Regions from separate parts of the Paenibacillus nuruki genome, predicted to be linked through region 1. Evidence: riboswitches for the same ligand, from Rfam matches in the RefSeq annotation. Region 1 holds a riboswitch; the other holds the start of a gene.
What was found. Region 1 has a riboswitch for glycine ahead of sdaAB (L-serine ammonia-lyase, iron-sulfur-dependent subunit beta). Riboswitches for the same ligand answer to the same signal wherever they lie in the genome.
Positions count from the first base shown of each region.

Region 2: it holds a riboswitch for glycine, as region 1 does, so the genes downstream of both, gcvT (glycine cleavage system aminomethyltransferase GcvT) here and sdaAB (L-serine ammonia-lyase, iron-sulfur-dependent subunit beta) in region 1, are expected to answer to the same signal.

Region 1 is NZ_OY725677.1:678,617-682,039, forward strand. It holds gene RCP16_RS03125 (PAS domain-containing sensor histidine kinase) at 1-410, shown strand, start outside; gene RCP16_RS03130 (SDR family oxidoreductase) at 537-1,328, shown strand; glycine riboswitch at 1,547-1,657, shown strand; glycine riboswitch at 1,661-1,739, shown strand; gene sdaAB (L-serine ammonia-lyase, iron-sulfur-dependent subunit beta) at 1,816-2,481, shown strand; gene sdaAA (L-serine ammonia-lyase, iron-sulfur-dependent, subunit alpha) at 2,508-3,401, shown strand.
Region 2 is NZ_OY725677.1:503,822-507,244, reverse strand. It holds gene RCP16_RS02370 (helix-turn-helix domain-containing protein) at 1-152, opposite strand, end outside; gene gcvH (glycine cleavage system protein GcvH) at 458-850, opposite strand; glycine riboswitch at 1,029-1,126, shown strand; gene gcvT (glycine cleavage system aminomethyltransferase GcvT) at 1,407-2,525, shown strand; gene gcvPA (aminomethyl-transferring glycine dehydrogenase subunit GcvPA) at 2,570-3,423, shown strand, end outside.

The DNA.
Region 1 (3,423 bases):
TTATTCTTCATCATGAAGGGGTTGATGAAGTCTTTATTACCGGTGATCATCATCGTTTAATTCAAGTTTTTCAGAATCTAATCAGCAATGCGCTTAAATATTCATCTGCTGAATCGTTTGTTCATATTGTGATTGAAGAATTACCTCATCAGATTCGTGTATCTATAGAAGATTCAGGAATAGGTATTCCTGTTGAAGATCAAGCTCGTATTTTCCAAAAATTTTTCCGAGCAAGTTCTGCGTCTGAACATCAAATCAAAGGAACGGGGCTTGGATTATATATTACGCAACGAATTGTTAACGATCATAAGGGTGAATTAAGTTTTGTATCGAGACCGAATGAAGGTTCTGTCTTTTCTGTTCTTTTACCGAAGCCCAAAAAGAATGATTCTGCACATTCTATCGAATAATACGTTATCATCTGTTTCATTGTTCTGTCTGCTAGGGTACTTACAATAGGAAAACAGATAACGTTGTGAGTATCAAAAAACAGTTATCTAGTACAAACACATTCTGAAATATGGAGGCTTATCCACATGGCAGAAACAAAATTAGTAGGTAAAGTAGCAGCAGTAACAGGTGGCGGATCAGGAATAGGTAAAGCATCAGCGATACGATTTGCGGCAGAAGGTGCTGTTGTATATATGTTAGATCGTACGCCTGAAAATGCAGAAGAAACCAAAGCCGAAATTGAAAAAGCTGGCGGAAAAGCATATGTGATTGAGTGCGATATTTCCAAACCAGAAATGATTGAAAGTGCTATGAAACAAGTAGTGGCTGAAGCAGGTCAATTGGATATTGTATTTGCGAATGCAGGAATCAATGGTAGCAAATCCCCTATCGAAACATTAGAAATAGATGATTGGAATCAAACGGTAGAGATTAATTTACGAGGCACATTTGCAACTGTAAAATACGCTATCCCTCATTTGAAAGAAAAGGGCGGTAGTATTATTATTACAAGTTCAATCAATGGTAATCGTGTATTCTCTAATGTAGGATTCTCTGCATATGCTTCAACCAAAGCAGCGCAAGTAGCATTTATGAAAATGGCGGCGCTAGAACTTGCACGCTATAAAATCAGAGTTAATGCGGTCTGTCCGGGAGCGATCGATACCGAAATCGACGACAATACGTATCCAAGTGACGATCTAAAAGAAGTCGAAATTCCAATGGAATTCCCAGAAGGCGATCATCCGCTTAAAGGCGAACCTGGTAAAATCGAAGAAGTGGCTAATCTAGTGCTATTCTTGGCTTCTAGTGAAGCTTCACATGTAACCGGTACAGAGATATTTGTAGATGGCGCAGAATCGTTATTACGAGGATAGTTGTATCTACAAGTATAGATAGATAAATGATACTATGATAGTCCAATCAAAGTCCTTTTTCGAGCATATCGGGAAAGGACTTTGTTGTCTTTATGCACAAAAGTATCCTTTTTCAAATCAATCAATTGACAGTGTCAGGTATGCTGAATTAAGCTAAAGGTATCGAACGTATTCACGTGATTTAACTAATAACGAACCATTCAAATAAATAACTGCACATGAAGATAGAGGGAGAGTCTGTGGATGTATGTGATCCACCACCGAAGGAGCAAGTTAATCATTTGGCGATGATTGATTAATCTCTCAGGTACCCGAACCGCTATCGGATGCAACTCTGGAGAGAGCATACCAGCCACCCAAGGAGTACAACCGATACGATTCGGTCCAAACTCTCAGGTAACGAGGACAGAGGAATAAGCCACGCGCGGGCTATTCCCTGTCTTTTTTTGTGCGCGCATATTTTGGTGATAAGGGAGAAGAGGAATTTATGCGTTTTAAAAATGTATTCAATATTATAGGGCCGGCGATGGTAGGACCGTCTAGTTCACATACAGCAGGAGCAGCTCGCCTAGGAAGAGCGGCTCGTCATTTTTTAGGAGCATGCCCTGAGCATGTAAAGATTGTTTTGTATGGTTCGTTTGCAGAAACGTACTGGGGACATGGTACAGATCTAGCACTTGTCGGTGGTCTGCTTGATTATGATACCGATGATGATCGCTTACCAGATGCAGCAGAAGAAGCCGATCGTCAAGGGATAACGATTTCTTTTGATAAAGGCACAGGCAATTATCCGCATCCTAACTTTGTGCGAATTATTGTACAGCATGGAACAGAAACAGCTGAAGTAGCAGGTGCTTCGATCGGTGGCGGAAATATTGAGATTCATGAATTAAATGGATTCGATGTACGAGGCTCTGGTCAGTATCCGATGCTTGCTGTAGAACACACGGATAGTAAAGGTGTACTGGCTGATATTACACGTACACTTAGTGATGCGGAACTCAATATTGGATTTATGGATGTGGATCGCAAAGCTCGTAGTGGTGAAGCGATGACTGTTATCGAATTGGATACTGCGCCTGATCCGCATGTGTTGAATCGTATTTTACAATTGCCTTATGTAACTCGTGCGGCTGTTATAGACTTGAAGTAAATGAAAGACAAAGGAGAGTATAGAATATGCAATTTCGCACGTTAAAAGATATTGTTCGGTTATGTGAAGAACGTTCACTCACGATTGCGGAACTGATGATTGAAGAACAAGTAAAAGAAACAGGGGTTAGTGAACCTGAAGTGATCCAGCAGATGGCAGATTATTATCAAGTGATGAAAGAAGCAGTACACCGCGGAATTACAGAAGATACCGTTTCACGAAGCGGTCTAACGGGCGGAGATGCACGCCGTGTGCATGAGTATATGTTAAGTGGAGAAACTTCTTCAGGCAGTGATGCTACTCGTGCGATGGCGTATGCGCTAGCTGTATCTGAAGTCAATGCTTCGATGGGTCGTATTATTGCTACACCAACCGCCGGCTCATGTGGAATTATTCCTGGCGTATTTGTCAGTTCGCAAGAACGTTTTGGATGGGATGATGATCATATGGTTCTAGGACTATTTGCAGCAGGAGCGATCGGTTATGTGATTGCCAACAATTCTTCGATCTCAGGCGCAGAAGGTGGATGTCAGGCAGAAGTCGGTTCAGCAATTGGGATGGCAGCAGGAGCGATGGTCGAGATGCGTAACGGTACACCCGAGCAAGCTATGCATGCTGTAGGATTGGCTCTCAAAAATACATTGGGATTAATCTGTGATCCAGTCGCTGGACTTGTCGAAATTCCTTGTATTGTTCGTAATGGATTAGGTGCAGTGAATGCGTTAGCAGCGGCAGATATGGGACTTGCTGGAGTGCGTAGCGCTATTCCATCAGATGAGGTGGTCGATGTGATGTTACAAGTCGGACGTTCTATGCCAAGTGAGCATCGTGAGACGGCCCGCGGAGGATTAGCACAGACACCAACCGGACGCAAAATCACTGAAGAATTAAGACGCAGAAGACAAGAAAATAAAAATTAACTTCCTCACATGAACTATTTGA
Region 2 (3,423 bases), 170 kb from region 1:
TGAGTTTCATTTAATAATTGTGCATTACCATCTTGCACTTTCTGCTCGACATCACCTGCCGCCAACGTATAAGAAAATATCCCGATTACCAGTACAGGTAACGATCCCAATATCACCATAATCAGAAATAAACGATATAGATATTTAGACAACAATCTCCCCTCCAGAGGTAATCATCAATAAAATAGGTATGTTGTACATGTCGCAGTGTACATTCATTATTGGATCTATGTAAAAAAATTCTATTTTTTCTTTATTTAATCATTCTATCGTATTATGCAGATTCCTCCAACCTAAAATAAAAAAGAATGTCGTTATTGTGCACTTTAATTACCTGTATCAAAAATATACATAACAAAAAAGACTGATCCCCATCTAGGTTTTCAGTCTTGTTCTTGTTACAATACATATAAATAGATTTTATATCCTTCTTTTGTATAGATTGACAGTGTATGAGTTAGTCTTGGGCGTGTTCAGCATAAGCTTCTGCACTCAAAAGGCTTGATAATGCACTATCTAGGTCACCACTGACTTTAACTTCAACCATCCAGCCACGTCCGTAAGGATCAGAGTTCACCAGTTCAGGTTCTGTTTCCAGTTCAGGATTAAAATTAGTGATCGTACCTGTCACCGGACTAAAAAGATCAGATACTGTTTTGACCGATTCAATCGTGCCGATCACAGCTTCAGAAGCAACTTCTGCACCTGCTTGTGGCAATTCAACAAATACGATATCTCCTAGCTGATGTTGAGCAAAATCAGTAATACCGATACGAACCGTATCATCACTAATACGCTCTACCCATTCATGTTCTGCACTATACAGCAATTGATCTTTAATCTCACTCATTGTTCATTCCTCCGGTTCATGGTTGTAATGTCTTCATGCACACAAGCGTATAGCAAGGCAGATTATACTGTCAATACTCTTGACATTGCTTTTTGAATCAAGTATTAATATAATATACATACATTCACCACTGTTTCAATACTTAATGTTCGGAAATACATAACATCATATGTAGCGAATGAAAGTACAGGGAGAGACTGTTCAGAACCATGACAGCGCCGAAGGAGTAAGCCAGTAATGGTGAATCTCTCAGGTAAAAGGGACCTGTACCGGACGCAGCTCTGGAGAGAATTGGCATCATTCGGTCACCGACGAATATCCGAATGATAACAACCAATCACCCAAGGGGAAACTTGTTGCTTATAAGCTATTGAGCACAAGGTAACTCTCAGGTATCAAGGACAGGGAGAAAAAGAAATATTTCAGGTATAGCACCTGCTTATTTCCTTTTCTCTCTGTCTTTTTTGTTGAGCTTTTTCGGATGATTTTATTCTTTTTTCACAAAAAATGATATATGCGATTTTTCGCTACAAACTAATTCGATGAGGTGACGATCATGACAACAGAACTGAAGCGTACGCCGATTTTTCCTCTTTATGCTCAATCTGGTTCCCCACGCTGTATCGATTTTGGCGGTTGGGAATTGCCTGTTCAATTTACAGGAATTCAAAAAGAACATGAAGCGGTTCGTGAACAAGCTGGATTATTTGATGTTTCTCATATGGGTGAAGTGATCATTTCAGGTAAAGGTTCCCTTGCCTATTTACAACAATTATTAACTAACGATGCTTCTCGCTTGCAAGATGGACAAGCCCAATATACATTAATGTGCTATCCAACAGGTGGTGTAGTCGATGATCTATTGGTATATCGTCTGGGCGAAGAACATTATATGCTCGTGATCAATGCCTCGAATATTGATAAAGATATCGATTGGATGAAGCAGTCTTTGCCTGCCAATGTCACTCTTGAGAACATTTCAGAACAAACTGCTTTGATTGCTTTACAAGGTCCTCAAGCGGTTGCTATTTTACAAGCGGCTACACAAAGCGATCGTTATGCTGAACTGGCAGGATTTTCTTTTATCGAAAAAGCTGAGATTTTTGGCGTTCATGCGCTCATCTCTCGTACAGGTTACACCGGTGAAGACGGTTATGAACTATATGTATCTGCAACAGATGCTCCTCTCATCTGGGAAAAGCTATTGCAAGCAGGTGAACCGCTTGGCTTGATTCCTTGTGGACTGGGTGCACGGGATACGCTTCGCTTTGAAGCTCGTCTTCCTCTGTATGGTCAAGAGCTGTCGGCAGATATTTCTCCACTCGAAGCGGGACTTGGCTATTTTGTAAAGTTGGACAAAGAACATTTCACAGGCAAAGAGGCTCTAGTCGCGCAAAAAGAAAAAGGATTGTCTCGTAAATTAGTGGGTGTAGAAATGATCGACCGTGGTATTCCTCGCCCGCACTATCCTGTCTACCAGAACGGTCGACAAATCGGCGAAGTGACGACAGGAACTCAATCTCCTACACTTAAGCGTAATCTTGGACTTGCTTTAATTGAAGCTGACAGTGCTGCTCTAGGAACACCGATAGAACTTGAGATTCGCGGTAAAATGCTCAAAGCTGAAGTGGTGAAAGCACCTTTCTACAAACGAGCATCTTCTGTCACTAAATAAAATTACAAGGCGACTGATATGTTGCCCCAAAGGAGTCTACCTTTATGAAATCGCATCGTTATATTCCAATGACCCCACAGAATGAAGCAGAGATGTTAGAGGTTGTTGGTGCTTCTTCGATAGAGGATTTATTTACAGATATTCCGGCATCCCTTCGTTATCAAGGCACCATGCCCATGTCTGAAATGCTAGATGAATATACACTGACTCGTCATATGTCTAGTCTTGCAGGGCAAAATGCAGATACAGATCGGTACACTAGCTTTCTGGGTGCAGGATTGTATGATCACCATTTGCCATCTGTGATTAATCATGTAATTTCTCGTTCTGAATTTTATACAGCGTATACTCCATATCAACCAGAGATCAGTCAAGGTGAATTACAAGCGATCTTTGAATTTCAGTCCTATATCTGTGAACTGACAGGAATGGCTGTAGCCAATGCAAGTATGTATGATGGCGCAACAGCACTTGCCGAAGCAGCTTCCCTTGCAGCATCAGCTACAGGACGCAAAAAGATTATTGCTCTTTCTACGATCCATCCTGAATCACGCGGAGTCGTTCGCAGTTACGCTCGTGGTCTTAATCTGGATGTAGTTGAAGTGCCTTATGGCGATGGAGTCACAGATATTGGGGTGCTCACTGAAGCGATTGATGAGCAGACCGCTGTTGTGCTTGTCCAATCCCCTAATTTTTTCGGTGGTATTGAAGCGATTCAAGCAGTTGCTGATCTTGCTCATGCCCAAGGTGCTTTATTGGTAGTGAGTACGAATCCTATTTCACTGGGACTACTCGAATCTCCTGGTAAACTTGGAGCTGATATCGTTGTTGGTGATGCACAGCCGCTTGGCATTTCGATGTCGCTTGGTGGGCCAACTTGTGGATTCTTCGCTGTGGC